DNA from 2 places in the Pseudoalteromonas qingdaonensis genome. Region 2 is predicted to be linked to the other one. Evidence: predicted binding sites of a transcription regulator. Region 2 holds the regulator's gene; the other holds the start of a gene.
The links. Region 2 encodes LexA, which represses DNA repair genes until DNA is damaged. Its sites were predicted from a motif close to TACTGTATNNNNATACAGTA; they were not measured.

Region 1: ruvC (crossover junction endodeoxyribonuclease RuvC) is a predicted target of LexA. The motif match lies at 7,055-7,074, and genes of this name have one in related genera.

The regions. Positions count from the first base shown of each region.
Region 1 is NZ_JBCGCU010000003.1:162,770-178,652, reverse strand. Features, by position in the region: gene pal (peptidoglycan-associated lipoprotein Pal) at 1-281, opposite strand, end outside; gene tolB (Tol-Pal system beta propeller repeat protein TolB) at 404-1,759, opposite strand; gene tolA (cell envelope integrity protein TolA) at 1,769-2,722, opposite strand; gene tolR (protein TolR) at 2,724-3,149, opposite strand; gene tolQ (protein TolQ) at 3,136-3,837, opposite strand; gene ruvB (Holliday junction branch migration DNA helicase RuvB) at 4,854-5,858, opposite strand; gene ruvA (Holliday junction branch migration protein RuvA) at 5,872-6,492, opposite strand; gene ruvC (crossover junction endodeoxyribonuclease RuvC) at 6,495-7,016, opposite strand; gene aspS (aspartate--tRNA ligase) at 7,147-8,934, opposite strand; gene WCN91_RS04440 (DUF72 domain-containing protein) at 9,128-9,985, shown strand; gene WCN91_RS04435 (DUF3334 family protein) at 9,993-10,658, opposite strand; gene cmoA (carboxy-S-adenosyl-L-methionine synthase CmoA) at 10,886-11,611, shown strand; gene cmoB (tRNA 5-methoxyuridine(34)/uridine 5-oxyacetic acid(34) synthase CmoB) at 11,623-12,591, shown strand; gene purM (phosphoribosylformylglycinamidine cyclo-ligase) at 12,958-14,010, shown strand; gene purN (phosphoribosylglycinamide formyltransferase) at 14,010-14,681, shown strand; gene WCN91_RS04410 (DUF3108 domain-containing protein) at 14,614-15,414, shown strand; gene WCN91_RS04405 (hypothetical protein) at 15,466-15,883, opposite strand, start outside.
Region 2 is NZ_JBCGCU010000005.1:196,516-212,398, forward strand. Features, by position in the region: gene WCN91_RS06765 (M14 metallopeptidase family protein) at 1-291, opposite strand, end outside; gene nfuA (Fe-S biogenesis protein NfuA) at 441-1,016, shown strand; gene WCN91_RS06775 (hypothetical protein) at 994-1,290, shown strand; gene dinF (MATE family efflux transporter DinF) at 1,235-2,506, opposite strand; gene WCN91_RS06785 (polysaccharide deacetylase family protein) at 2,549-3,604, shown strand; gene WCN91_RS06790 (SCO family protein) at 3,582-4,187, opposite strand; gene cyoE (heme o synthase) at 4,177-5,085, opposite strand; gene WCN91_RS06800 (COX15/CtaA family protein) at 5,104-6,093, opposite strand; gene WCN91_RS06805 (transmembrane cytochrome oxidase associated protein) at 6,104-6,607, opposite strand; gene WCN91_RS06810 (SURF1 family protein) at 6,594-7,325, opposite strand; gene WCN91_RS06815 (DUF2909 family protein) at 7,355-7,657, shown strand; gene WCN91_RS06820 (cytochrome c oxidase subunit 3) at 7,557-8,432, opposite strand; gene WCN91_RS06825 (cytochrome c oxidase assembly protein) at 8,451-8,993, opposite strand; gene ctaD (cytochrome c oxidase subunit I) at 8,994-10,568, opposite strand; gene coxB (cytochrome c oxidase subunit II) at 10,565-11,698, opposite strand; gene lexA (transcriptional repressor LexA) at 12,016-12,633, opposite strand; gene WCN91_RS06845 (DUF924 family protein) at 12,755-13,285, opposite strand; gene WCN91_RS06850 (PaaI family thioesterase) at 13,537-14,001, shown strand; gene WCN91_RS06855 (hypothetical protein) at 14,381-14,644, opposite strand; gene WCN91_RS06860 (restriction endonuclease) at 15,006-15,883, opposite strand, start outside.

The sequences.
Region 1 (15,883 bases), on a different contig from region 2:
GCTTGAAGTAGCTCAGCATACTTGCTTTGGATCGTTGCACGGTCAAAGTCAAAGTGAATAACCTGTTGCTGGCGAAGTTGTTCAAACTTTTTACGTAGTTTTTCTTCTGCAGTTTCTACGCGCTCAACAGTTTCTACTTCTACAGTATCAGTTACTTGGGTTTCAGCTTGGTTAGTCTCGTTGGCTTGGCCTTCATCTAGGTTTGATGAAGAACTACAGGCCGCTAGTGTCATTACTGGCACTGCAACAAGCAGGCTTTTTAACAGTTTATTAAGTTGCATTGAGTAGATTCCTATTATGATTTAGTGAAACCATCACCTGATTTTCAATTTTTCTTACTATAGTGTGTTAATCGCACAAACATCAAGTTTATGCGATTAAAGCTGACTACACCCTTAGCGAATCACAAAAATGGCGACCATGCCGGCGACTTAACCTGACCGTCGAGCACAGGTAAACGCGCTTTAAAACGACCGTCCATCGACACCAAAGCCAATACATTTTTATTGTTATGCATGGTGCTGTATATAATCATTGAGCCATTGGGTGCAACGCTTGGTGATTCATCCAAGCGAGTACGAGTCAACACATGGAAGTCCCCATTATTTAGGTCCTTCTTGCCAATATGATACTGACCTAGAGTACGGTTAACCATTACCAGATGTTTCCCATCCGGGGTCACCGAGCCGTTCAAGTTCATATCGCCGTCAAAAGTCACACGCTGCACTCGACCCGAGTCTAAATTTAACTTATAAATCTGGGCATTACCACCTCTTTCAGAGGTAAACATCAGCTCTTTACCATTAGGATGCCAAGTTGGCTCAGTGTCTATACTACGGTGGCGTGTTAAGCGGCGTTCCTGCTTAGTAATTAAGTCGTATAAATACAATTCCGTGGCACCGGTACGGTCTTTTGACAGTACCAAAGCCAGCTTAGTGCCATCAGGTGAAAACTTAGGCGCACCATTGATACCTGGGTGAGTGGTGATCAGCTGACGCTGGCCTGAGTAGATATCCTGAATAAAGATCTGGCTCTGACGATTCTCAAAAGTTACATAGGCCAGCTTATTGCCATCCGGCGACCATGCCGGCGACATCAGCGGCTCTTTAGAGCGCAATAACACCTGCTCGTTAAAGCCGTCGTAATCGGCAACCACTAGCTGATAAGGCTTATCATCCTGCTCACGCACTATGATATAAGCAATTTTCGTTAAGAAGGCGCCGCGCTCACCGGTCAAGGCTTCATACACCACATCACTGATACGGTGGCCATAACGACGGAAGCTCGATGCCGAAATCACGGTTTCGCGGGCATCCAGCACATGGTCTTCACTGTTCACCAACTGACCATTGTTCAATACTCGGGTTTTACCGCCTGTGATCTGACCGCGTAACACATCGATCAGCTCAAAACTGACCAGGTAACGACCCGCTGACTGCTGCTCGACCGTACCCACTACTATGGCTTCTACACCACGTTGTGCCCAGGCACCATAATCTACATCGGCATCCGAGCTCGGGCGCTGCGGCATATCGATATTGGCGATAGGCTTAAACTTACCGCTACGGCGCAAGTCCGCAGCCACCACTTCACTGATACGCATGGGCATTTCGCCCGTGCCTTTATAGGTGAAAGGCACCACGGCAATGGGGCGAGCGCTGTCGACCCCTTCGGTGATCACAATTTCCAGCGCGGCCTGAGCCCACATACTCATGCTCGCCAGTAAAGACACTGCCACAACGCGGCATAATCTAATCATAAAAGTCCCCTAAAACTCTGGTTTAACCGTTAAGTTAATATTTTTTAATTCTTCAAATACATCGCGGTCTTTAGAGACCGGTAGCGTATCGGCGCGGCGCACGGCACGTACCGCGGCCTCACATACTTGTCTGTCACCACCAAGCGAATTTACGCTAGTGACCAGGCCATTAAAGGCCAATTTAATATTGAGGCGACACTCTTTACCGCGGAAGCTCTCGTCAAGCAGCAGGTTCTGCTGAATACGCTGAGAGATTAAGGCGCGATATTTGTCGACTTCAGATAGCACCTGCTGACGGCGGGCTTTAGCACGCACGGCTTGCTCGGCGGCCATCTGCTCTTGCAACATTTGCTCTTGCAGCGCCTTTTGTCTTGCTTCTTCGGCCTTACGCTTAGCTTCTGCTTCTTTGCGTTTGGCTTCTGCCTCTTTACGTTTGCGCTCTTGTTCGGCTTTAAGCGCCGCTTCTTCTTCCTTGCGGCGTTTTTCCGCAGCGGCCTTAGCTGCCTTCTCTGCCTTTTCCTTTTCTAGCTGAGCCTTCTTCGCCTTATCGCGTTCTTTACGCTCAATCTCGCGGGCTTTTTTCGCTTCGGCTTCGGCTTTTTTACGCTCCTCTTCCTTGGCTTTGCGCTGCTGCTCTAGCTTTTTAATGCGATTAGCTTCTTCCTGACGCTGACGCTTGGCCAGCTCAGCGCGCTTTTCCAATTCGCGGATGCGCTTTTGCTCGGCGCGCTTCTTATCTTCTTCCTGCTTACGCAGCTCTTCGATACGCTGTTGCACCTGCTTTTGATCCACGGCCACCGCATCAACGGCTTTTTGTGGTATGTCTTCATTACTCGGCGTGTTCAAAGATACCGTGATCACCTCAGGGGTGGACGGACGAAAATAATTAGCACCAACGAGTACGGCTATCATCAGCACATGCAAAGCGGCAGAGATCAGAAGAGGTATTTTAAACTGCTGCATATTAATCCTCGAACGACTCCGTCATCAGACCCACTTCGTTCACTCCACTTTTTCTTAGTATGTCCATAAGACGGAGTACTTCTTGATAACTGACCTGACCGGAACCCTTGATCATCACGGGTGTTTTCGGACTTTTTTCCAATTGCATTTGAATTATCGCTACAACTTCAGCCGCTTCTAAAGCTTCTTCCGGGTCAGGGTTAGCACTGACGTAGTATTTACCGTCGGCATCGATAGAAGCAATGATCGGCGGTTCACCCTTGGTATCCACCAATTCCGACTGCTCCATTTTCGGCAGCTCAACCTTGACGCCATGGGTGATCAAAGGCGCGGTGGCCATAAAGATAATTAACAGCACCAACATCACGTCGATGTAAGGAACGACGTTGATCTCCGAGACCGGACGACGCTTCTTACGCAGGTACATGGCTTTTCACCTCTTGAGTCAGAGCTTGGCGATGTAGGATATTGGCAAACTCTTCCATAAAGTTACCGTAATAAGACTCAATTTTTTCCATCTTGGTAGCAAAACGGTTGTAGGCGATAACCGCAGGAATAGCAGCGAATAGACCCATGGCCGTTGCAATCAAGGCCTCGGCAATACCCGGGGCAACCATTTGTAAGGTCGCTTGTTTAACTTCACCTAAGGCGATAAAGGCGTTCATGATACCCCATACGGTACCGAACAGACCGATATAAGGGCTGATAGAGCCGATAGTGGCTAAGAAAGACAGGCTATTTTCTAGCTTTTCAACCTCACGAGAAAGGGCCACACGCATAGCGCGATGCGGACCATCTATACCTAAGCCAGCAGCAGATAGATTGTTTCTCTTGGCACGGGCAAACTCTTTAAAGCCTGAAGTAAAGATGGCTTCGATGCCTTCACTTTGAGTACCGCGAGCGGAAATTTCGTTATACAGCTTAGAGAGATCAACACCAGACCAAAAACGGGATTCAAACTTTTTTGCATTCGCGAGGGCGTTGCTAAGTATTTTGCGACGCTGAATGATAATGGCCCAAGAAAGTACCGACAGGGCAACCAGAGTAAGCATCACCAGCTGCACTAAAAAGCTGGCTTTTAAAATAAGATCAATAAAGTTTAATCCTGAATCCACGTATTTTCTCCTAAGGCGCGTATATTGCAGTTAACTGTATCCGCGCTCAATACAGCGTACGACACACAATGAACCCTAGTGTACCCAGTCATAATTACGCTGACAATGACCTTGCCATGAATTGCCACCTAGCGCCGATAAAACGCCGCAGGCTGTGGCTAACAGGCAGATACACAGATATCTTATTGGGTTCTTTACATGCGAAAAAGTTCCAAAAATCAGATTTTATGCGGATTATTCGCATAAGCTGTCATTTTGCCGATGCATAACAAGTTAAAAAATAGTAATTCTAATCGAACAAAAAAAGCACAGGAAAAATAATAACCTTATATTTCAATACACAAAGCTAGTTACCTTACGTTTATTGTGCAAAATATCATCATGAAGATTTTATTCGCTATTAGTTTTTTTTATCCGAAAAAAATAATTTTTCTAGTTTGAAGAAAATCTGCTACCGCTTTATTATTCTCCCTGTACTGAGCTAGCGCAACCAACTATGGCTCTATTGCACAGTTCATGAGGTGGTTTCTGATTCCCCACCTCACACCATCGGCTGTTTCACCCTACTATTGAGCAGCTGGTGTGTTCCTCGGATTTACTTCCTTCAACTTGTTGTTTTGCCCGCTTTATTAGCGGGCTTTTTTTTGCCTGAATCAAGCTCAGTCACAGACCCTAATCCGCGCAGCCTTAATCCGCTGTGAATCGGCTGTCGTATGACAAGCAATTAGCAGCCTGTTGTCGCCCGGGGCTTCGCGTCGGCAAGGTATCAATAGTGCATATTTGTCGGGATGGAATCCCGACCTACAACCATGGCAGCAAAGGTCAACGCACAACACTCGGCTAGCTCGGAGCTTAAACAATACCTGTAGGTGAGGCTTTAGCCTTGCTAGGTAGCCAATGGTGCATCTTTTATCGGGATGAATCCCGACCAACAGGTATGCAGGGCATAAAAAAGCCGAGCTTATGACTTGGCTAGTTAGTGCTCGGCTAATAAAATGCGATTTTACACACCAGACTTAGGTCGCCTTATGCAGACCAAAATGGGCATAGGCATGATCAGAGACAATTCGCCCTCTTGGTGTACGCTGAATAAAACCTTGTTGGATCAGATAAGGCTCTATCACATCTTCAATGGTTTCTTTTTCTTCACCTATGGCCGCGGCGAGGTTTTCCAAACCAACCGGCCCACCCATAAACTTCTCGATAATAGCCAGTAAATACTTGCGATCCATATAATCAAAACCGCTTTTATCAACATCAACCATATCCAGAGCCTGAGCAGCTATATCGGCGCACACGCTGCCATCGCCTTTCACCTCGGCAAAATCACGAACGCGGCGCAACAAGCGGTTGGCAATACGCGGCGTGCCCCGCGAACGTTTAGCAATCTCGTAGGCACCCTGCTCGTCTATGCTGAGCCCAAGATGAGTTGCGGAGCGCTTAACTATGGATGCCAGGTCATCGACATTATAAAACTCCAGGCGCTGGACAATACCGAAACGGTCGCGCAGCGGTGAGGTTAAAGAGCCGGCCCGAGTGGTAGCACCTATAAGGGTAAAGGGCGGTAAATCTAACTTGATTGAGCGCGCCGCCGGACCCTCGCCTATCATGATATCGAGTTGATAGTCTTCCATGGCCGGATAGAGAATTTCTTCCACATGCGGGCTCATGCGATGGATTTCATCGATAAAGAGCACATCATGGGCTTCTAAATTGGTTAGCAAGGCCGCCAAGTCGCCGGCCTTTTCTAATACCGGGCCTGAAGTGGTTTTAATACTCACCTCCAGCTCATTGGCGACTATGTTTGCCAAGGTGGTTTTACCCAAGCCCGGCGGACCGAAGATCAGCAGGTGATCTAAGGCCTCCTTGCGAGAGCGTGCCGCCTCGATAAAGATATCCATTTGCTGTTTTACATGAGGCTGACCATGATAGTCCGCCAGCAGCTTAGGTCGTATGGCCCTATCGACCACGTCTTCATTGCCCTGCTGCTGGGGCTCAATTAGTCTATCCGCTTCTATCATTCACTTATCTCTGTTACAGCATCGCCCTAAGCGCTTGCTTGATCATTTGCTCCGAGGTCATGGCCTCCTGGGCAACGGCTTTCACCGCTTTTGTTGCCTGACTATTCTTATAACCCAAGGCTTCCAGGGCGGCAATAGCATCATCTGTGGCATTGGTGGCTGCTAGGGTATCACCACCGGCAGCACTGAGGGGCGCCGCATCCGTATATGGCGTGAATAGATCCGGCCCCCAGTCTTTGAGCCTGTCTTTCATTTCCAGCACCAAACGCTCGGCGGTTTTCTTGCCCACCCCAGGCAATTTCACTAAGGTGCTGGCATCGCCATGATGGACACAGCGGATAAACTGCTCCGCCGACATGCCCGAGAGAATGCCAAGGCCAAGTTTAGGACCCACACCATTGGCTTTTAGCAGCTCGCGAAACAGAGCGCGCTCGCTTTTGGTGTTAAAACCGAATAGAAGCTGGGCATCTTCACGCACCACAAAATGGGTAAACAGGGTGACGTCTTCGCCGCACTCAGGCAAGGCGTAGAAACAGCTCATGGGCAAGCTGATTTCATAGCCGACACCGGCCACATCCACCAGCACTTCTGGAGGCTGTTTTTCGACTAATTGTCCGCGAATTCTTCCTATCATATTCACCTCAAACGACCACGCACGGTTTTGCGCGCCTGGCCGGCTAATTTAATCAGGTTTTGTTGTGAGTGACCGTGACACATGGCAATGGCCAAGGCATCGGCGGCATCCGCTTGAGGCGTCGCCGGCAGCTTTAAAATATACTTAACCATATGTTGAACTTGTGCTTTTTCTGCCGAGCCCTTACCCACCACGGCTTGTTTTACCTGGCGCGCGGAATACTCATGTACGCCCAGCTCTGCCATGGTGGCGGCAACGATGGCGGCACCACGAGCCTGACCCAGCTTGAGTGCCGAGTCAGGGTTATGGGCCATAAAGACCTGCTCAATGGCAAAAGCGTCGGGGTTAAACTGTTCGATCAACTGGGTAACGCCTTGGTAGATCATTTTTAAGCGCGTTGGAAATGCGTTATCGCCAAGCTTAATACAGCCGCTGCCTAGATAGACAAAACGCTGTCCTTGCTGGCGCACCACGCCGTAACCGGTGAATCGCGAGCCAGGGTCAATCCCCAAAATAATACTCACCCAGAAACCTTATTCTTGTTATTGCACCAAACAATGGTAACTGTATGGATGACCAGTGTAAAGGCGAGACACAAGAAAAAAGCGGCCTAAGCCGCTTTTAAGATTGAACTAGTTTGTATGGCGAGAGGAATTACTCACCCTGCTCCGCTTCCGCACTTACTTTAGGTGCAATGGCGATACCCAGCTCTTTAAGCGCATCCGGGTTGGCACCGCTGGGCGCATCCGTCATCAAGCATGAAGCCTGAGTCGTTTTCGGGAACGCGATTACGTCACGAATGTTGTCTGTGCCACATAGCAGCATTACCAGACGGTCAAGACCAAAGGCCAGACCCGCATGTGGAGGCGTACCGTACTTCAAGGCATCCAGTAAGAAGCCGAACTTCTCTTGTTGCTCCTGCTCTTCAATACCCAAGATGCGGAAAGCTGTTTCTTGCATGGCGCTGTTGTGAATACGTACCGAGCCACCACCGACTTCGTAGCCGTTTAAGACCATGTCATAGGCATCAGATAAGGTGCCTGCCGGGTTGGCTTCCAGCTCTTCTGGGCTTACGCCTTTTGGTGCCGTGAACGGGTGGTGTACCGCGTGCAGGTTACCTTCGTCGTCTTCTTCAAACATTGGGAAGTCAACAACCCAAAGCGGTGCCCACTTGCTTAAATCTGTTAGCTCAAGGTCTAAACCGATTTTCAAGCGCAGTGCACCCATGGCTTCGTTAACCACGTTGCGGCTGTCGGCACCAAATAGAATGATGTCGCCAGATTGCGCATTGGTGCGCTCAAGCAAGGCAGTGATCACTTCTTCACTTAGGAATTTAGCGATAGGTGATTGCACGCCTTCAACACCGGCGTCGCGGTCGTTAACCTTCATCCAGGCCAGACCTTTTGCCCCATAGATGCCGATAAACTTAGTGTAATCATCGATTTGTTTACGTGATAAATCAGCACCACCTGGTACGGTAAGTACAGCTACACGGCCTTTTTCATCGTTGGCCGGGCCTGAGAATACTTTAAACTCAACGTCTTTCACCAAGTCGGCAACGTCGATAAGTTCCATCGGGTTACGTAAGTCCGGCTTATCCGAACCGAAGCGACGCATGGCTTCTTCGTAAGCCATTACAGGGAATTCGCCAAGATCAACGTTTAGTAGCTCTTGCCACATATCACGAATTAGTTTTTCGGTGATGGCACGAACCTGATCCGACGTCATAAACGAGGTTTCGATATCGATCTGGGTGAATTCAGGCTGACGGTCTGCACGTAAGTCTTCGTCACGGAAACATTTCACGATTTGATAATAACGGTCGAAACCAGACATCATCAGCAACTGTTTAAATAACTGCGGCGACTGTGGCAAGGCGTAGAAGCTGCCATGATGTACACGGCTAGGTACCAAGTAGTCACGAGCCCCCTCTGGTGTCGCCTTGGTCAATACCGGAGTTTCGATATCAAGGAAGTCGTTGCTATCTAAGAAACGACGTACAAAGCTTGACGCTTTGGCGCGCAGTTTAATGCGATCGCTCATCTCTAGACGACGCAGGTCAAGATAACGGTATTTAAGACGACGCTCTTCTGAGTTTTGCTGGTTAAAGTCCAGCGGTAGCGCTTCGGCACGGTTGATGATTTCAAGCGCGGTGCCAAGAATTTCAACTTCACCCGTGCCCATATCTTTATTTACTTGGCTTTCGGGGCGAGCACGCACCACACCTTTGATCTGTACACAGAATTCTTGACGAAGTTTGTTGGCAATATCCATTAACCCTTCTACTTCAGGGTCAAACACCACCTGCACCAGGCCTTCGCGGTCACGCACATCGACAAAGATCAAACCACCTAGATCACGGCGTTTGTTGATCCAACCACAAAGAGTAACCTCTTGGTCGACATGGCTTTTGTTCAAGTGTCCGCAATATATAGAGCGCATAATATTCCTGTTTTAATTGTAAGCGCGTGAGCTAAATGCACGCAGTGGCCAAATAAATTGCGTCAATTATATAAAAACGACGGTCAATGTCACGAAGCAAACTACGGCTTGGCTATTTATTCACCACCTTGAAGACCCAAGCTATGGTAGCATTTGCGTATCAGAGCAAATAAAGACAAGAGCAAAAGCACAGATGTTGTATTTGGGTTGCCCACAATGGGCCAATAACGCCTGGAAAGGCAGTCTTTTTACTTCTGATTGTCAGAACGCCCAGATGCTGGCGCAATATGCCCAGGTGTTTAACTCGGTTGAAGGGAACACCACCTTTTATGCCGATCCCAAGACTGAGACAGTACAGCGCTGGCATGAGGCCACCGGCGATGACTTTCGCTTTACCTTTAAGTTTCCCAAGCGCTTTAGCCACGACCTGGCGCTGCAATGTGATAAACAGGAGGTACATACCTGGTTGAAATTAATGTCACCCTTGCTGGAAAAGACCGGATCCCTGATGCTGCAACTGCCCGCCAGTTTTGCCCCCATGCACTTAAGTCGCCTACAAGACTTTATGGCGCAGATACCCGCCGATATTGGCCGCAGCATAGAAGTCAGGCACCTTGAATTTTTCACAAAAGGAGATAGTGAGAAACAGCTTAATCGCTATTGTTTTGAGCAAGGCATAGATCGTGTGTGCATGGATACCCGGGCGCTGTTTGCCGCCAAGCCTTATAACGAAGCCATTATTGATGCCCAGCAAAAGAAGCCCCACCTCCCCGTGCATGCTATTGCTTTGGGCCAGCGCCCTATCGTGCGTTTTGTTATCGCCGCCATGGGTGATGAATATCAAAGCTACTATCAACCCTGGCTCAAAAAAATTAAGCAATGGCTGGATGAAGGCCGTGAGCCTTATGTGTTTTTGCACACCGCGGACAATCATGGCGCACCTTTATTAGCACGACAGTTTGCTCAGGATTTAAAAGCCCACTGCGGTTATCATCATAGAGCTGTCGACCCCTTTGCCGGCGAGTTCAACCAGCAAAGCAGTTTCTTTTAGCTAAGGCTTACAGCCCCAGGTTTTCCATAAAGTCATCATCGATATCCTGCTCTACCTCTTGCGCTTGCTTGGCCTTTTCGCGGGTATTAGTTGCGCTCTTATCCAAGTCTTCATTGATATCAAAATCACGCAGCTTAAAAAACTCGGTTTTTTCCATCGCCATTTCAAGATAGAAGATATGCTGACCTTGGGTGGTAAAGGTAACTCGTCGTGCCTGCGGCCTGTCTGAGGTGGTATCGACGGAGATCTGCACCTGCTTGTTAATGGCCATCATTTTCGGTTGATTTTGGCTGATAGAGGTATGCAATTGTTCGCGCACTTTTTTGGTAAAGTCGCCGACGATCTGATTCATCAACTCGCCAAGCACATTGGCCACATCATCGGACAAATGGCTCTGTGCCAGCTCACCCTCCGGCATGCCCATATTACGGAGGTAATCGCCGTAAATTTCCATCGCCGCCTGCGCACTGAAGTTGGTGACAACTAACCCGGTAAAGCCGCCGTCAAAAAGTACAAAACAGCCTATGTCCGGGCGCATACAGGTACGCGAAATTTTCTGCACCATGGCGGAATAACCTATGCTATTACCACTGGCAGATGATAAGACCTCGGTGACCGAATGGCATAAGGTGGCGAGGATATCATCGGTGCTAATTACTTTACTTTTACTCATGCACAGTCTCACTTGCTGCTGTTAATGGCACATTGCCGTGACTAACGTATTGGATTTACGGCAAATAGGCTCGGTTTATTGGCGCTTTTTTATCCGCGTTCCTGCTCTTATATCTCCTTAGCCAACACACAGGGTTAATGCCCGTACATAATCGCCCACTAAAGCTCCCCACAAGCAACACAAAAATGATAAAATAACGCCATCGTTTCTAGCTAGAGCTTAGCAAAGTGTCAGCCAAAGACAGTATTTACGCCTCAGAACAACAAGTAAAAGACTTCACCTTTGACGCCAAGGTGGTGGAAGTATTCCCCGACATGATCGAGCGCTCGGTGCCCGGGTACGCCACCATAGTCAGCACCCTGGGCAAGCTTGCCGGTAAGTACGCGCAAGATAACAGCAACCTCTACGACCTGGGCTGCTCACTAGGTGCCGTCACCCTGAGCATGCGCCGTAATCTCAACCAGGCGGGATGTGAAATCATTGCCATCGACAATTCCGAGGCCATGGTTGAGCGTTGCCGTTTGCACCTGGAGGGCTTTCGCTCTACCGTACCGGTGAGCGTGGAACTGGGCGACATATTAGACGCTAAATTAGAGAATGCCTCAGTGGTGGCGATGAACTTTACCCTGCAGTTTATCGAGCCGGAAAAACGTCATGCGCTCTTAAGTCGAATCTACAATGCCCTGAAACCAGGTGGCGTTTTACTGTTGAGCGAAAAGCTGCGTGGTGAAAACCAAGTCGTCGACGACCTGTTGATAGATCTGCACCATGACTTTAAGCGAGCCAACGGTTATTCCGAGCTGGAGATCAGTCAAAAGCGCACCGCCATTGAAAATGTCATGCGCACCGACACCCTAGGCACGCATCTTACCCGCCTTAATGAGATTGGCTTTAGCCAAACCCAGGTGTGGTATCAATGCTTTAACTTTTGCTCCATGGTCGCCATAAAATAAACGGAACAACAATGAATCAATGGTTTAACGAATTCTATCGCCATATTGCCTGCACCGAGCTCAGTCATTGGCTCAATACCCTGCCGGCACAACTGCAACACTGGCAAGACGAAGCCCGCCATGGCGATATGCCCAAATGGCAAAAAGTGCTCAATAACCTGCCAGAATTGAATGCCTCAGAAGTGAATATTCAAACCCAGGTGCAAGTGGGCACCAGCGAGGATATTAACGAGGGCCAGCGCAAGCAGCTAATTCATTTATTGCAGCGTTTTATGCCCTGGCGCAAAGGCCCCTTCTCACTGTTTGGGATTGACATCGACACCGAATGGCGCAGCGACTGGAAATGGGATCGTGTTTTACCTCATATCAGCCCACTGCATGGTCGCAAGGTGCTGGATATCGGCTGTGGCTCCGGCTATCACCTGTGGCGTATGCGCGGCGAAGGTGCCGAGCTGGTAGTGGGCATCGACCCAAGCGATCTCTTCCTGTGCCAATTCCAGACCATTAAAAACTATAATCCAGATCCGGCGGTGCACCTGCTGCCTTTAGGGGTAGAGCAACTGCCCGAGCTAAAGGCCTTTGATACGGTATTTTCCATGGGCGTGCTGTATCACCGCCGCTCACCCATCGACTTTTTAGCCCAGTTACGTGCCCAGTTGCGTAAAGGCGGTGAGTTGGTGCTGGAAACCCTGGTAATTGAAGGCGATATCAATACCGTACTGGTACCCGAAGACAGATACGCGAAAATGCGTAATGTCTGGTATATCCCCAGCACCGAGGCTCTGATGCTGTGGATGCGCCGCGTTGGCTTTAAAAATATTCGCGTCGTCGACACCGACCAAACTTCGCTCGACGAGCAGCGCCGCACCGAGTGGATGGAAAATGAATCCCTGGCCGATTTCCTGGACCCTAATGATCCAAACAAGACCATTGAGGGCTATCCGGCACCATTAAGAGCGGTTATTGTGGCCACCGCATAAACAAGGACAAAGGTCCTCCTTTTCCTAGCTAAGCCGCGGCATTTGCTGTAAAATGCCCGGCGTTTAGAGGGCCTGTTTATCTTTGTGGTTTACTTTATGTTCAATCTAAACGCATTCTGATCACGGCGCTCGTTGTGCTGCATAGTCATTCTATGGACATAGCGAGCAACACAGAGCAGGAGGCGTTAAGATGAACCCACAGGGCAGCGTTTGTAGCGCATTTCTACTGTGTTGTTACATGTTTATGTAGAATAACTACACCACACATGTGCCGCCTTGTATAAATACACTACAAACTGCTGCAGAAACAAACAACAAAGGTCAACAGACCCTGATCACCCCTAAATTAAATTTTGAGGAAACCCTGTGAGCGAACAAAAACAGTCTCTTAGCTACAAAGATGCCGGCGTTGATATCGATGCGGGTAACGCCCTAGTAGAACGCATTAAAGGCGTTGTGAAAAAGACCAAACGTCCTGAAGTGATGGGCGGCATCGGCGGCTTTGGTGCGCTATGTCAGCTACCGACTGGCTACAAAGAGCCTGTTTTAGTTGCCGGTACCGATGGTGTGGGCACTAAATTGCGCCTTGCTATCGACCTTAAAAAACACGACACCGTAGGCATCGACCTGGTTGCCATGTGTGTTAACGACCTTATCGTTCAAGGTGCCGAGCCACTATTTTTCCTTGATTACTATGCCACCGGCAAACTAGACGTAGACACGGCTGCCGACGTAGTAACGGGTATCGGCGCAGGTTGTGAGCTTTCTGGTTGTGCCCTTATCGGTGGTGAAACCGCTGAAATGCCTGGCATGTACGAAGGCGACGACTACGACATGGCTGGCTTCTGTGTGGGTGTGGTAGAAAAAGAAGGCATTATCGACGGCACTAAGGTTGCTGCCGGTGATCAGCTTATCGCCCTTGCTTCTAGCGGCCCTCACTCAAATGGTTACTCACTAATTCGTAAAGTATTAGAGGTATCTGGCGCCGACACTAACAGCGAATTCGAAGGCAAGACCCTAGGCGAGCACCTGCTTGAACCGACACGCATCTATGTTAAGCCGGTACTAGAGCTACTTAAGCAAGTAGACCTACACGCGCTTTCACACATCACCGGTGGCGGTTTCTGGGAAAACATCCCACGCGTATTGCCTGAGTCGGCTAAAGCCGTGATCAAGGGCGACAGCTGGCAGTGGCCTGCGGTATTCAACTGGCTACAAGAAAACGGCAACATTGAAACGCACGAAATGTACCGCACCTTTAACTGTGGTGTAGGCATGGTACTTGTGGTTCCTGCCGACAAGCTAGAGCAAAGCCTGAGCATTCTTAAAGATGCGGGCGAAAACGCTTGGCACATTGGTGAAATCCAAAATGCAGCCGCTGGCGAAGAGCAAGTTGAAATCCTTGGCGGTGCGCAATAATGACACCTGGCCAGGTACCTGCCCGACTCGTTGTACTTATTTCGGGCAGTGGCTCTAACCTTCAGGCCATCATTGATGCGGTTGCAGCGGGTACCATCCCCGCTGAAATCTGCGCGGTGATCTCCAATAAGGCCGACGCATTCGGCCTTGAGCGAGCTAAAAAGGCTGGCATCGAAGCAAAAGTGTTAGACCACAAGGCGTTTGCCTCACGTGAAGAATATGACGTGGCTCTGGGTGACCTCATTGATAGTTTTTCACCCGACTGTGTTGTATTAGCTGGATTTATGCGTATTCTAACAGCTGGCTTAGTGCAAAAATTTAAAGGGAAAATGTTGAACATTCACCCTTCCCTGTTGCCTAAGTACCAAGGGCTGAACACCCACCAGCGTGCGTTAGATGCAAACGATAAAGTGCATGGCGTTAGCGTTCATTTTGTGACCGAAGAGCTCGACGGCGGACCTGTGATAGTTCAAGCACAGGTGGCCATCGAAAGTGATGACACGGCTGACAGCTTGGCGCAGAAGGTTCATGCACAAGAACATATTATCTATCCGTTGGTGGTTAAGTGGTTCAGCGAACAACGACTGAAAATGGAAGATAACTATGCAGTGCTCGATAACAACACCCTTCCAAGCCAAGGCGCCGACCTCAACGCGCACTTGGACAGCTAAATTATTGATTGCCGCAGTCCTTGGCTGCGGTATCAATCTTGCTCACGCCGAGCAACAAGACGCCAACCCCGCGCCGCAAATTACCCTCAACGAATACAGCGCCGAATACATAGTGACCCGTCAGGGAGAACGCCATGGTGCCGCGCAACGTAGCCTTACTCGCGTCGATGATAACCTGTATGAATTGAGCTACCACAGCGAAATTGAGTGGATGATCTTCTCCGACGAGCGCCAGGAAAGCAGCCGTTTTAAATTTGTCGACGGCACCGTATTACCCGTTGATTATGTGCTTGAGCGCAGCGGGACAGGTCCGGATAAAACCTATAAGATCAGCTTTGATCACCAGCAACAGCAGGTGTTCAGCAACCAGTCCAAATACCCGCTCGAATGCACCTGGAACCAAAACTTCCAGGACGTACTCTCTTACCAGATCTCGCTACGTCAAGCGCTGAGCAAGGGCGAAACCAAGTTCAGCTACCCCATAGTGGATAAAAAAGGCAATGACCGAGAGTATCAATTCGAGGTGGTTGGCAACGAAACCATTACCCTGCCCATAGGCAATGTGGAAACCATTAAGGTGAAACGGGTGTACGACAACGATAAGCGCCAAGCCATTGCCTGGTTTGCACCGAGCATGGACCACATGATGGTGCGCATGTACAAGGGCAAAGACGGCGTTGAACAATTCCAGGTGGAGTTGGCCAAGTACACGTCGGGTACCGCAACCCACTAATCTGAGAACACACAACCAGGCGCTACACTTTAGCGCCTGACCTCTCTTACCTCAGCACTGCTGATGCTTGCCCGCTCCCTGTATTGCCACCAGCTGCCCGTTATTGTCAAAAGACAAGGCCAACAAGGTGCCGGATTGCAAACGCACTCCAGGGCGCTCTACCCGCTTCAACAGTTCAGAGCTCAAGGCGATCAACACCTGTTGCCGACAATCGGCCAACAACCAATCGCCTTTATTTTGCACTAAACGCACTAAACGAACCGGCTCCGTTTCACTGCCAAGCGCATAGGCCTGGTGTTGCACCCGCAGCTGATTTGCCAGCTGCAGCTCGGCCTGCTCTATGCTGCCCAGTTGCGCCGGTACCGTGTCGCTGATGCGCATGCGTTGCTCGCCATCGGCGATATCAAAGATTTCCATGCGCGTATAACTCTCAACGCTATACAGGGGCGCATGCTCTTGCTTTGCCGCC
Region 2 (15,883 bases):
ATTAGCCAGGCGCTCGGGTGCGGCTATGGTCAGCATCACCAAAGGGCGCTGCTCATGGGTATAGCCTATGGTTTGCATTTGCACGCGGTCGCTGTGCTCGGCCAGCTCGCGCATATAATAAACCAGCTGATCATGACGCACATGCCACTGGCCAACCTCATAACCCAGTACCGATGCCGGCGTGGGCACCTTGGGATCAAATTGAACTTCATCACCAAAATAATAGCTCAGCGGCTGGGCAGCCAGGGATGAAGCAAAGACCGTTAACAATAAAAATAGAATTCGACGCATTAGTATAACAGTGAATTAAAAACCATATCCTCACGCTACCATTGGCTTAAAATTAAGCCAACTTTTTACGTTCAACACTGGCGGCAACGCGACGAGCGGAGTATCATAGCCATTAACCGAGTAAAACAGTCAAGTATAGTGTTGTTACTATGATCACAATTTCAGAAACCGCGCAAAGTCATTTTGCAAAACTGCTTTCAGAACAAGCAGATGGCACCAATATCCGTGTATTCGTTGTCAATCCTGGTACCTCTCAAGCCGAATGTGGCGTGTCGTACTGCCCGGCCGATGCGGTTGAAGAAGATGACATTCGTCTTAACTTCAACGGTTTTGATGCGGTAGTAGACAAAGAAAGTGCGCCTTTTCTAGAAGAAGCGGAAATCGATTTCGTAACCGATAAAATGGGCACACAATTGACCCTTAAGGCACCTAATGCCAAGGCCCGTAAGCTATCAGACGATGCCTCGCTGGAAGAGCAGGTTGATCATATGCTGCAAACCGAGGTAAACCCTCAGCTTGCCAACCACGGCGGCCAGGTACAATTGGTTGAAATCACAGCCGAAGGCATTGCCGTGCTGCAGTTTGGTGGCGGCTGTAATGGTTGTTCTATGATCGATATCACGCTAAAAGAGGGTATCGAGAAGGAAATGATCGCTAAATTCAGCGAAATCACCGGTGTGCGTGATATTACCGAACACAACCGTGGCGACCACTCCTACTACTAAGTTTGCGGCGCTGATCTACCGCTTGGGCTCAGAGCCCAAGCGCAGCCTCAAACGCTTCCTTATTGGCCTCGGCCTCTTCGCTCTTGCCGTCGCCTTTATTGCCCTCGGCTACTTTTATCAGCCCTGGTGGCAAATTCCCGGTCTCTTGTTGCTCGCAGTGGCATTATTTTTCGCCATCTGGGGTTATCTCGGCATTTTTGCCAATCGCTTTGCTCAGGTTATTGCAGCAACGCATCCGCCTTTACCAGTTGACGATAACGCACCGCCAGACTAATACCGCGCAGCGCCATAAAGGCACTCATGGCCGCCCACAGGGCATGATTCCCCCAGCCCTGAGTTAACAAAAATACCCCGAAAAAGCCCACTAAGGCAGACAACATCATGGTATTGCGCATATCCTTGGCGCGCATCAGGCCAACAAAAATGCCATCGAATAAAAAACAACTCATAGCAATAAGCGGCATCAGCACCAGCCAGGGCAAATAGGCGATAGCCAGGCTGTTCACCTCAGGCACATCGGTAAGTAAACGTATTACCTGCTCCCCAAAAATATAGAATCCCAAGGCGTAAAGCACTGCAAATAAAGTGCCCCACTGTAAGCTAATACTTACCCACATTCTAATTCGATGCACGGATTGCGCCCCACGCGCCTGCCCCACCTTGGCCTCGGCGGCATAGGCAATGCCGTCCATAGCAAAGCTGATCAAGAGCAAAAAGTTCAGCAGCACCGCATTGGCGGCCAGCACCACATCCCCTAAGCGGGCACCGTAAAAAGTCATAAAACTAAAGCACAGCTGCAACATTAAGGAGCGCAGAAAAATATCGCCATTGAGGCGCAGCAAGGAACCCAGTTGCAGCAAGCGGGCGCCGAAGGACCAACACCAGTGCAACTCTAGCTTGGCAAACAGACGAGATACCAACCACAAGGCAAAGGCCAAAGCGCAGTAATCGGCGATCACCGAGGCCAGCGCCGCGCCCTTAACACCCCAGCCAAAGCCGACCACAAAGAGAATATCCAAAGCAATATTGACCACATTGGTGAGCAGCACCAGTAAAAATGGCCCACGCCCGTATTGCACACCGAGCATCCAGCCCAGCAGCACCAGATTTGCCAAGGCCGCTGGGGCGCTATAAATACGAATATAAAAATAATTAAAGGCCTGCTCCATGGTTGGCTGCGAAGCATCGGCAAGCAGTGCCATCAGCGACCCCAAAGGTTTTTGCAGCAATAACAAGAGCAACGCCACCGCCAGTGCCAGCAGCAGGCTTTTTTGCAGCGCCTGCACCAGTTCCTGCTTGTCTTCGGCGCCAAAAGCGGCGGCGATAAGCCCGGTAGTGCTCATACGCAAAAATCCGGCGAGCCAAAACAAGATGGAAATAACCGTTGCACCCAAGGCAATTCCTGCTAAATAATGGGCGCTGCCGAGGTGGCCGATAACCGCGGTATCAACCAGGCCTAGTAAAGGCACCGTGATATTAGATAGAATCATGGGCCCGGCAAGCAGCAATAAGCTTTTATGGTGAGTGTTGTTATGTATAGAAAATTGTCCCATTTGCTCTTCTCTTTATGCGCCCTGTATGGCGCCTCTGCCCAGGCTGCGGTTATTTTACAGTATCATCACGTTAGTAAAACCCTGCCCAAGGTAACCAGTGTCGAAGCCGACACCTTTCGTGCCCATTTACAGTATTTGCAGCAGCATGAATTTAAGGTCGTTGCTCTGGATACATTGCTCAATGGCTTACAGCAAGGGCAAGCGTTTGACGATAAAACTGTGGCCATCACCTTTGATGACGGCTACGACAATAATATCGAGCAGGCCGCTCCCATACTGGCGGAGTTTGGCTACCCCTACACGATTTTTGTGAATCCAGCCTTGATCGACGAACAAAAAGGCTATGTGATGACCTGGGCAGAGCTCAAGGAGCTCAGTAAACAAGGCGCCCTGATCGCCAACCACAGCAGCCGTCACGATTATCTTCATCATCGCCTTGAAGGAGAAAGCGAAGAGCAATGGCGCAGCCGCATTAAAGCCGATCTCACCCATGCGGAAAAGCGCATCGAAGAGGAAATTGGCTACAGCCTGAAATACCTGGCCTACCCTTATGGCGAATTCGATAAGGCACTGCAAGAGGTGGTGAAAGAGTTAGGCTATACAGGCATAGGTCAACACTCAGGTGCCATGGGCCCGGGCAATGATTTTACCCGCCTGCCACGCTTTCCAGCTTCTGGTTTTTATGCCGACTTGGACACCCTGGCGACCAAGCTGGAGTCCCTGCCATTTGCCCTAGCAAACATCGACTATAGCGACACTGTAACCGCCGAACTTCGCCCTATGGTGACCTTGGAGTTTGCCGAAAAGGGCTTTCATAACAAGCAGTTTGCTTGTTATGTCTCCGGCCAGGGGCAAGCCGAGATCAAATGGTTGGATGGCAAGCGCGTGACAGTGCAGGCTAAGCAGGATTTAAAACCCGGCCGCGCCCGCTATAACTGCACCGCCCCATCGCTGCATAAATCGGGGCGCTATTTGTGGTTCTCCCAACCTTGGGTGATCACCCAAGATGAGACTAACCGGGGTAATAGTCAATAATAGCCTTTAGCTCGCGTACCATGACCTCGGTATTTATGGTGGGTACCGAGCCGGCGGCAAATTCCGGCTTAAAGATGGCGCGGATCTTCCCATGCGGGTCCACCAGCACCACGGAAGCACTGTGATCCACCAGGTAGTCACCTTCTTGCTGCTCGCTAATGGCATACATCAACCCCAGGTTTTGCACAAAAGGATAGAGATCCTGGTGCGGGGCAGAAACCGCCTTGTACTGAGGATTAAAGTAGGTGATATATTGGCGGCGTTTCGCCGCCGTATCCCGCGCTGGGTCCACAGATATAAACCACACATTCAGGTCAGGTTCCTTTACCTGTGTCTCGACCTGGCGCAGTTTCGCCAGCGTCATAGGGCAGACATCCGGGCAGCTGGTATAGCCTAAAAACAGCAGATCCCACTGCCCCTGTAAATCGGCCACACCGACTCGCTCGCCATGCTGATCTTCCAGACTAAAGGCATTTATTTCCCGCGGCTGCTCATACACTAGAGCCTCCACCTGCAATTCCGGCTTGGTGCAACCCAGTGTCAAGCTTGTAAGCGCCCCAATCAGCCACCACTTAAGCGACATAAAATACCCACTTATCAATAAATAATGCGACAAAGAGTAACATTAAATGCAAGATAGAGAACTTAAAAACACGCATTGCCGATTGATGTTGAGGCTCGCGCTTTAAGCGCCAGGCATAGGCGATAAACATCAGGTTAAGCGCCGATGCCGCCAGCAGATAGAAGAGCCCAGACATACCAATCAGATAGGGCAACACACAGACCAGAGCCAAAAGCACGGTATAACCCAGCACACAGGTTTTACAAAAATCGATACCATGAGTCACCGGCAGCATGGGAATATTGGCGCGGCGGTAATCCGCTTCACGGGCAATGGCCAGAGCCCAGAAGTGCGGCGGCGTCCAGGCAAAAATAATCATCACCAAAAGCCAAGGAGCGGCGGCCAGCTGCCCGGTTTCACTCACCCAGCCCAACAAGGGCGGCATGGCACCGGCCAAACCACCAATGACGATATTTTGCGGCGTTGCCCGCTTCAGAAACAGGGTGTAGACCACGGCATAACCAACCAGGGCCAGCAGGGTTAACAAGGCGGTCAGCCAGTTAGCGGCTCCGACCAAGGCAACAAAGCCAATGCCACCAATCAGCGCAGCAAAGGCAAAGCCTCGCCCTTCACTGACCCTACCCTGGGCCACCGGACGATGGCGGGTACGCGCCATCTTGGAGTCTATTTCGCGGTCGACAATATGATTGACCACCGCCGCCGCCGCCGATAACAGACCTATGCCGAGCAAACTGATCAGCTGCAGCACCCAGGATCGCCCCATATCCGGCGCCAAGGCCAGGCCAACCCAGGCGGTCAGCACCAGCATCAGCACCACCTTGCCCTTGCACATGGCCAGATAATCGCGCCAGCTTGTTGAGCGCGCCAAAGAGGGTGTTAAGGTTATTGCTTTACTCATAATTCTTCTCCTTTGCGCCTAACATTTTCGTTTTTGTAAATAGCACAACCGCACCAGGGTCAGCAGTAAGAGCAGAGCCATCAGGTTATGGGCCAGCGCCATCAACAAGGGGATCTGCATATAGATCAAAGCGATACCCAAAGTAAGCTGGGTCGCCAAAGCGGCACCGACCGCTAAGGCCGCATTTTTAATAGTGCGCGAATAGGCGCCCTTAAACACCCGCCACATGGCCGCGCCGACAATCAAGAGTGTTATCAGGGCGCCAAAGCGGTGTAGCAAGTGAATGGACATGCGCGACTCGTAGGAGAGCACCCCATACTCATAATTGGCATGCTCCATAGGCAAATGGAATACCTCGGCCAGGGAAAAGGCCTCGCTGCCTTCACACAAGGGAAAGCCAACACAATGGGCGGCGGCATAATTGGCTGCCAGCCAGCCCCCTAAGGCAATCTGCACCACTACCATGCACAGAGCCGCCATGCTCCAGCCCTGCAATGCTCTAGCACCTGGGTCGCCACCGGGCACAGGGCGACTGTGGTTACGTAAATACAAGAGCCATAACAGGCTGGCGATGGAGAAACCACCGAGTAGGTGACCCATCACCACCAGCGGCTGCAGGTTCATGGTCACAGTCCACATACCCAACATGGCCTGGAAGATCACCAAGAGCAAAAGCACTGTGGGCAACCGCACCGGCATACGGACATGCTTGCCATAGCGCCAGGCATACAAAGCAATGGCGAGGATCAACAGCCCCAAGGTGCCGGCAAAGTAACGATGCACCATTTCCTTCAATGCTTTACCCTGATCCAGTTCCATACCGGGAAAGTTTTCCTCCACCGCGGCGATTTCGTGGGCCTTATCGGGCACGGTTAAAAAGCCATAACAGCCGGGCCAGTCGGGACAACCCAGCCCAGCATCGCTCAATCGTGTATAGGCCCCCAGACCCACCACCAACACGGCCAATAAAGCCGTAGTTAACACCAGAAATTTATAGTTTTTTGTCATACTGGCCTCTTTAACTGCTACGAGCATAATTAAGTAGTTTTTTTAAGTCCTTCAACAATCCCTTGTGTACCAAACGATTGGCGTCGGCTTGTGGAGCAAAGTCATACTCCAGAACCACCAAACCATGGTGGTCGATTAAATACAGGCTGCCGGCATTAAGCTGTGCCGGAGCGCTGTTAATATGAATGCTGGGCATGTCTTGCGCCTTTGCTGCTGCTTCGCCCAACACGGCAATACGCACCTTGTCTTTGTTTTTACCCAGAGCCACATAGAGCGACTGCAGGTCCTGCCATTGCTGCGCACAGCCCTGACAGGGCTCGGTATTCACCAGGGCTATGGTCCAGGGCGATGGTGGTAATTGCTGCCAGTCGCTCACTTCCACCTGCTCGCTCATCAGCCGCCCTTGATTACTCTTATGGCCGGGCAACCAGCCGAAATATAAAACCGCCACAGCGGCAACAATTGGCAGCAAAAAGCAGCCGATAAATAACATAAGGGGTTTAGGTAGCTGCATGCGTTCTCCTTGCTCGCCAATAGGCACTTAAAGCAATCACCAGGGCCGCCAGGGCGATTAAAAACCACTGCCAGGCGTAGGCCTTGTGCTTGTCAGCCGACATGGTGACCGGCTGGTAATGAGGGGTGGCGCCTATGCCATCAATGGCATCTTGGGCATAGACCATAAAGGGATAAATGGGTTTGCGGGTTTGCTCGCTCATCTGGGTGATGACGATTTCTTGAATACGTTTGGGCCAGCCCTGCTCCACCAGGGTTTCGCTCAGGGTGAACTGTGCCAGTGGGCCTTCCTTGACCAAGGCCTGAGTCAGGGTGAGCTCTGATGGCAAGGCTATAGTGGGCAGCTCATTGCGCTGGCTCGGTGCTGGCACAAAGCCCAGATTGACCAACAGCCAGTTACTGGAGCCTGGCGCCAAGGCCAGTACCAGCAGATCATAACCGACCCGACCTTGATACACCTGATTGTCCAGCAACCAGTATTCGCTCTGCAGCTGAGCATCAAAGCGTACCTGCAAACCTGTGGCATCTTCGCTTTCGATATAGCGCAGCGCCTTGGTTAAAGGCATAACCCCCTGAGCCGACCAGGAATCCAGCAGCTGTTGTCTTTGCTGTTTTTGTTCTGCCCGCTCAAGCTGCCAAAAACCCAAGCGAGTACAAACAGTTACCGCGAGGATAACCAGCCCTATCCATAAAATTGCGCTAAGCTTAGCTGTAAACACTCAACCACCAACCTCGGAGTATCCGTATCTTGCTTATTAAAATTATAATTATTGCGCTCTTGCTGACCGTCATTTACACCCTTTTCCGCGCCTTACTGGCGATGATAAAATCCGATAACAAGGTGCCTATGTCGCGCTATTTGGGCAAACGCATCGCCCTGTGCATCCTTGTACTTATTATTATTTTGCTGGCGCAGCAGTTTGGTCTGCTGCGCTTTAATCCATCACCGATCACAACACATACACAAATACAAACAGGCACAACCACACCACATCTACAAAGTGCCAGTACCAGGCCGCTGCCTGAAATGCGAAGTGCTTTTCACTGCTAAAGTGCCCCTTTAATACCCGGATAAACACCACAATAAGCATTATGGTACCCAGGGTTACGTGCAGGCCGTGAAAGCCGGTTAGCATAAAGAAGGTGTTGCCATAAATGCCGGAATCCAGCTTCAGCCCTAAGTCCTGATAGGCGTGTATATATTCATAAACCTGCAAGCCAAGGAAGCTAAGCCCCAAAAGGACGGTTAATAGCAAAAAGAGCGTCAGTGGCCCGCGCTTATCTTTTTCAATGGCGGTGTGCGCAAACTGCAAGGTCACCGAAGACACCAAAAGGATAATGGTGTTGATAAGTGGCAGCCCCTGCCAGCCCATGGCCTGGGTTGTTGTGCCACCTGGGGTGCTTTCCAGCGGCCATGCCGATGTGAATTCAGGCCATAACACTTCGCCCGTCATCACATTATTGCCATCGCCACCGAGCCAAGGCACCGCCAGCATACGGGCGTAAAACAGCGCGCCGAAGAAGGCGGCAAAGAACATCACCTCGGAGAAAATAAACCAGCTCATGCCCTGTCTGAAGGAGCGGTCCATTTGCATTGAGTAGAGACCGCCGTGGGATTCGTTGATCACATTACGAAACCAGCCCACCAGCATATACAACAACACGGCAATACCGGCAAATAACAGATAATGACCATGGCTGCTTTCCTGCCCCATTTGCATCACGGTTAAGCCCGCACCGGCGGCAATAAAGAACAGCGCCACCGCACCGACTATCGGCCAGGGACTTTGCGCCGGCACATAGTACTTTTGATACTCTTCACTCATATTCATGCCTCATTTGGGTTATCGCGCCGACGCCACTAACGACTCGGGATGCTTGGCGCTGATATCAAAAAGCGTATATGACAGCGTTAGCTCCTCGTACTCGGGGGGCAACGCCGGATCGACATAAAATCTTAATTGATATTCTTGTTTTTCGTTGGCTTGCAGGGTTTGCTGGTCAAAGCAAAAGCAAGCCAGTTTATGTAGATATTTTGCCGCTAAACCCGGAGAGACAGACGGAATAGCCTGCATCACTCGGGCTTGATCACTGGTATTGGCTGCCGCAAAGGTCACCAGGCTCATCTCGCCGGGCTTAACCACCACAGACTGCTGCTGGGCGCTGACCTTAAAGGGCGCACCGCTTTGGGCATGAGTGGTAAAGCTCACGGTAACCTCACGGCTGTTATCCACCCGCTCGCTTTGTTGCGCCTGCTCCATGGAAGGCTTGCCATTAAGGCCGGTGACATCACAGAACACGTCGTACAAGGGCACCAGCGCAAAGGCAAAGGCGAACATGGCCAGGGTGCCTAATAACAGCTTTCTTAACAGCGGCATATGGTTCATTTATTTCACCTCGGGCGGCGTTTCAAAGGTGTGATAAGGCGCTGGTGAAGCCACCTGCCATTCCAAGCCCTCGGCTCCGTCCCAAACCTTAGCCGGCGCTTTTTCACCGCCCTTAATGCACTTAAACACCACAGCAACAAACAGCAGCTGCGACAGGCCAAAAGCAAAGCCGCCGATACTGATAATGGCGTTAAAGTCGGCAAACTGCAGCGCATAGTCGGGGATACGGCGTGGCATACCCGCAAGGCCAACAAAGTGCATGGGGAAGAAAAGCACATTGACGCTGATTAAGGACATCCAGAAGTGCCACTTCGCCAAGGTGGGGCTGTACATATGCCCGGTCCATTTCGGCAGCCAGTAATAAGCGGCGGCCATAATGGAGAACACAGCGCCAGTTACCAGCACATAGTGGAAGTGCGCCACCACGAAGTAGGTATCATGGTACTGGAAATCCACCGGCGTAATGGCCAGCATCAGGCCGGAGAAACCGCCCAGGGTAAAGAGCACAATAAAGGCGATGGCAAACATCATGGGCGCTTCAAAACTGATGGAGCCGCGCCACATGGTTGCCACCCAGTTGAACACCTTGACCCCGGTGGGCACGGATATCAGCATGGTGGAGTACATAAAGAAGAGCTCACCAGCGAGCGGCATGCCGGTGGTAAACATATGGTGCGCCCACACAATGAAAGACAACAAGGCGATGGACGCGGTGGCATACACCATGGAGGAGTAGCCAAACAGTTTTTTGCGCGAGAAGGCGGGCACTATGGTGGAGATAATACCAAATGCCGGCAAGATCATTATGTACACCTCGGGGTGACCGAAGAACCAGAAAATATGCTGGAACATCACGGGATCGCCACCACCGGCGGCATTAAAGAAATCGGTGCCGAAGTATTTGTCCGTCAGTACCATGGTCACCGCCCCGGCCAGCACCGGCATTACCGCAATCAACAGGAAGGCGGTGATAAGCCAGGTCCACACAAACAGCGGCAGTTTCATCCACTTCATGCCCGGCGCGCGCATGTTGACGATAGTCACTATGACGTTAATGGCACCCATAATGGAGCTGATCCCCATGATATGGATGGCAAATACAAACAGCGCTGTGTTGTCGTTACTGTAAGTGGTCGACAAAGGCGCGTAGAAGGTCCAACCAAATGCCGGGCCGCCTCCTTCCATAAACAGGGAGGCTAACAAAATGGCAAAGGCAAAGGGCAGGATCCAGAAGCTCCAGTTATTCATGCGCGGCAAGGCCATGTCCGGTGCCCCGATCATCATGGGGATCATCCAGTTAGCCAGGCCGGTAAAGGCCGGCATTACCGCACCGAAGACCATGATCAAACCATGGACTGTGGTCATCTGGTTAAAAAAGTGCGGATCAACCAGTTGTAATCCCGGCTGGAACAGTTCGGCGCGGATCACCATGGCCATGGCACCGCCGGTTAAAAACATCAGCAACGAAAACAGCAGGTAAAGCGTGCCTATGTCTTTATGGTTCGTGGTAAAGAGCCAGCGTTTAATACCAGTTGCAGGCCCGTGGTGTTCATGTGTCGCAGCGGCTGTACTCATTGTTCTTCCCCATCAATAAAGGCCTGAATTGCACTTGGTTGCACAACATCGCCGGTGTCATTACCGAACGCATTACGCTGATAGGTGATAACACCCGCTAGCTCTTTAAGTGTGAGCTGGCTAACAAATGCCTGCATGGCGGTGCCTGGTTTACCGTGCACCACAATATCGATGTGATCTTTAATTTCGCCAGTTGCGATTGGGCTGCCCTTGATAGCAGGGAACACCCCGGCAAGGCCCAAACCTGTGGGTTGGTGACAGGCGGCACAGCGGGCCATATAAGCCTGCTCGCCCAGAGCCATCAGCTCGTCTTTTGATAGAGTTTGGTCAAGCAAGGCCGCATCGGCCTGGGCTTGGTCCAACACAGCCTGTTTTTGCCCTGCCAGCCAGGTATCGAATTCCGCCGGTGCCTTGGCCTCAACTACCACGGGCATAAAGCCGTGGTCTTTACCACACAGCTCGGCACATTGGCCGCGATAGATACCGGTTTCGTTAACCTTGGTCCAGGCCTCATTGATAAAGCCTGGGTTGGCGTCTTTTTTCACCGCAAAGTCCGGCACCCACCAGGAATGGATAACATCGTCCGAGGTCATCAGGAAGCGTACTTTTTTACCGGTTGGGATCACCAGTGGCTTATCCACTTCAAGAAGGTAGTTCTCGCCTTTCTTCTGAGCGTTCTGAATTTGTTCCTGTGGCGTGGCCAGTAAGGAATAAAAGCCCACATCATGGCCCATATACTCGTAATGCCACTTCCACTGCGAGCCGGTGATCTTTATGGTGATATCGGCCTTGCTGGTATCTTCCATGGCAATCAAGGTCTTGGTCGCAGGTACCGCCATGCCGATAAGGATAAGAAAGGGAATTGCGGTCCAAATAATTTCGACCTTAGTGCTCTCGTGAAAAGATGCGGGCTGCGCACCTTTTGACTTACGGTGCCTTAGTAAGGCCCAAAACATGATAGTGAACACTATCACCCCAATCACACAACAGATTATAAATATCGTCATGTGTAACTGGTAAACATTCTCGCTGATATCCGTCACCCCTGGGCGCAAATTATAATCACTATTTGCAAAAGCCAAGTGCGGGGCAAACAGACACAGCAACATGAGGGAGCACAGCTGCTTCATGTACCATCTCCTTAAAACGCGCAACGCAAAAAGAGAAGAGGCAATTACTGCTAGCCAATCTTCATTATTATTATGCTTAGAACTGGCCGATTACATTTACTTTACACAAAGCGATTAAAAAGCAACCAGCAAAGCCTGTAATCTAACCAATTAGTCAAGATTTGAACGAATAGCAAGAAATGAAGCGTTTTTGTTTTGCTTTTTTAAATAAATATTTGTGGAATATTCAAACTGTTAGCTAACAGTGAAAGAAGGGAGAAAAGCGTCGTAAAACCCCCAATAAACGGCGTATCGGGGGCCAAAATACCAAATAAAACCTACATCCAGTCGGCGTTTCGAATTACACCAACCGCTAAGCCCTCAATATCAAAAGATTCATGTTCTAAATCGACTTCGATAGGAGCAAATTCTTCATTTTCCGCATGCAGTAAAACCTTGCGGCCGGCCTTTTCCAGGCGTTTCACGGTTACGTCGTCACCCACTCGGGCCACCACCACCTGACCGTTTTCGGCCACCTGAGCACGATGTACCGCCAGCAGGTCGCCATCAAGAATACCTATATCCTTCATACTCATGCCATTAACCCGTAACAGATAGTCCGCCGCCGGCTTAAACAACATGGGGTCGATTTGGCAATGACTCTCGATATGTTCCTGCGCCAAAATAGGCTCACCGGCGGCAACGCGACCGATTAACGGCAGGCCTAATTGCTCCGGCTCTTCTTCCTCAACCAGCTGAATACCTCGGCTGGCACCGGGTTTCATTCTGATCACCCCTTTTTTGGCCAGCGCCTTAAGGTGCTCCTCGGCAGCATTGGCACTGCGAAAACCTAATGTTTGTGCAATTTCGGCGCGCGTTGGCGGCATGCCGGTATCTTTAATAAAGACTTTGATCAGCTCTAAAATTTGCGATTGGCGATTAGTTAAAGGGCGCATACAACTGGTTTTCCATACAGTACATTTAACTGTGAGTATATACAGTTGTCAGAAAATCGCAAATAAAATCAGGGAATTTACGGAAGTCGCCCCCTCTCCTCTTTAGCCCCACAGCGACAAGTTAAAAGCCACTGCTGGGCGTCTCCAGAAAAGCTTGCTCCTCGGGGGGCGACCGACACCCGAGTATGGCGTTGCGATGGGGGTAGCGACCAAAGCGGTCAATAATAGCCTTACGGGCCAGCTCATAGGAATAACTCTCCAAAGGTCGAAACAGGTGCTCGGCAAGTATATGAATGGCGGTGCTTTCGCTGTGCATATAAGGCATATATAAAAAACTACGCTCCTGCTCGGTTAGCAGCAGATCGTAACCCTTTTCTAGCGCATGCTGAGCCAGACACAGGGCTTGCGCATCCTGAGCAAAGGCGCTGGCGGTATCGCGATATATATTACGGGAGAATTGATCCAGCACGATAATTTCACAGAGCGCCCCTTTGGCACTTCGACGCCATTGATACAGCTCACCCCGACTGGCAGCGCGGTGGGTTTCGGCAAACAACTCAGTGACTTGAGCGTCGAACCCCTCACTCTTTTTAAACCAATCCTCTGGCTGGCACTGATAAAACCAAAAATCATACACGGATTGAAAGTCCATAACCTCTCCTGCGCATTAACCCTTAAGCCGTTACAAACAGTCTAGTCAATTCAGGGGTTCGGATGATGACAAGGAGGCGATATTTTTGCTCACAACCCCAGATACAGCCGCCCGCTCTTCCCTCCCTGCGCAAGCTAACCATCGTAAAAGACTTGCAGATGCCGGAGCATGTGCAGCATTATGTGAGCCAGGTTGCCATCGTGAGCAACACCCGAGCATTCACAGACCTTGCCACATAAGGAGCAGTAAGCATGAGCACACGTATTTGGGCACAGGAAATCGATTTTGATCTTTGCCGCCAACTAGACCTCGGCGTCGGCGGCAAAGGCACCTTGATGACCAAACTCGGTATTGAAATCAGCGAAATCGGCGACGACTACCTGGTGGCCACCATGCCAATCGACAACGAGCTCTACAACCCCATGGGCATAGTCCACGGCGGCGCCTACGTGGTACTGGCCGAAACCGTCGCCAGCTACGCCGCCAACTTTGTTGTCGATACCAGCAAATACTACTGCGTCGGCCAGGAGATCAACGCCAACCACCTCAAAGCCTCACGCACCGGTACCCTCAAAGCCGTAACCAAACCCGTGCATATCGGCGGCCGCTCTTCCGTGTGGGAGATTAAGATTTATAACAGCGCGGGCGATTTGTGTTGTATTTCAAGGATGACCGCAGCGGTGGTGGAGAAGCGATCAAAGGGCACCGGCCTTTAATGCGGGATTGTTTCTGCACCTTGTCTGTAGGCGAGGCTTTAGCCTTGCGAAAGGCGCTTCGATTTTAGATTTTGTCGCGTTGGCGACAACAACCAAAGAGGGAGTGATTCGACTCCCCCTTTGGAAACCCCGCGAACCCGGGATTCGCTAATGCTTCCGAACTCAAGCTTTTGTTAAGCGTTTCGTTTTGCTTTCGACAAGGTTTAACGAGGTGTCCTACCTCGGTAAACCTAGCTCGATATCCCTATCTCGCTGTCTCTAGCACACTCCACAACAAAAGCCGATTTCTACAGCGCGAATCAAAACGGGAGCAACTTGTTGCGAGTCGAGCGTCCATAGGACCCGTTTTTGATGGTGCTTGTTATACATGCAGTGTCTATCAGACCCTGCTGTAACTAATATTTTGATTTACTGTACCATCAATAATTAAATAGCTGATTCCGCAATTACATTTAACGTTGCCAACCACTTTATTCAGCGATAGACCTGCAACACTAAGATCAACGAGCAAATCTCCGGTATGACATGGTTTTGCTCTATCATCAGATTCTAAATTTAAATCGTCTCTAACTGCTTTTTCAAACTCAGCTTGTTTACCAGCTTCAAGATAGTTTGCATTTGACCACTTAAATTGGATAATCATATGAGCCTCTATGAAATGTATAACGCCGCCTTAAGCGGTGAGCAGTTTGCTAAAATATGAAACGAAGTGAAACTGAGCAAACTGTTACGAATCCGACTTTAAGGTCTTGTTATGTGTTTATGAATTACCAGCAATTAAAACAATTACTACTATGACTAACGCAGGTATTGGATATTTAACGGCTAATTTAAAAATACCACCAATAAGGCTACGTAATATAGAAGGCACCAGAACAAACCAAACTGGACTCCCACCTTAATATTTCTGAACGCCCTCTGTCACCGGTATTTTCAATAATGTGGCTGCCGACGCATTGCTAAGCAAAATATGTACAACAAAGATCAACAGACCCTAGCCAAAGTTAATCTTCGCCATCAAGCGCTTCAATCATTTGATCTACAGCGTAACTCCACTCATCGAGCATGCTATCATGGAGAAGCCATACGTCCTGGCTTTCAGCCAATTGCTTAGCAGACTTTGTATAGTCATTATTTGTTACAACTGCGGCACCAAACGCTTCATAGTAATCTCTTGCAGAAGATACCTCCTGAACAGCTTTATTTCCTACAGGTTGGCTATACAGCTTACATTGAATAACAAACCTCAAACCATATTTTTCGGCAACAACATCTGCTCCTTGATCGCCACTACCAGAAGTAGAATACGCAGTCCACCCCAGTTCACAAAGTTGGTGGGCTACTATCTTTTCATACTCATATGGATCATCAGGCTCATTCTCACAAGCAGAGGCATCTTCCCTAACAATATCTAAAACCATCATTATATTCTCACGATACAGCTCCGACATATCCAGAGCTATAACCCATTCTTTATCACAGTAGTCCGTCAAAAACTGTTTGAAAGCACGTAATGGAGCCTCTACCCTTGAATTAATATATTTCCCCACAAGATAATTTATAAAATCTTCTCTTTCGATTTCACCAAATTCATTCCTGTAAGACAACTGACGGCATTTAGCTGATAACTCTTTAAAATCATTTATGAAAATAGCTTTTGTATATTGTCTCAAAGCACCTTCTGCTATTGTACAGTGAGGGTACTTATCAAATTCTCCCCAGTTAAACTCTTCTTCTATACCGTATTCATTTTTTAAAGCTGATTGCAGCTCAAGTCCTTTAGCCACATACTTAAGCCAAACAGATACATTACCCCAAAAGTCCTTTACATCAGGGTTATACTTTTCTGATATAAAACTTGCGCACAAATCAGAAACCTTCT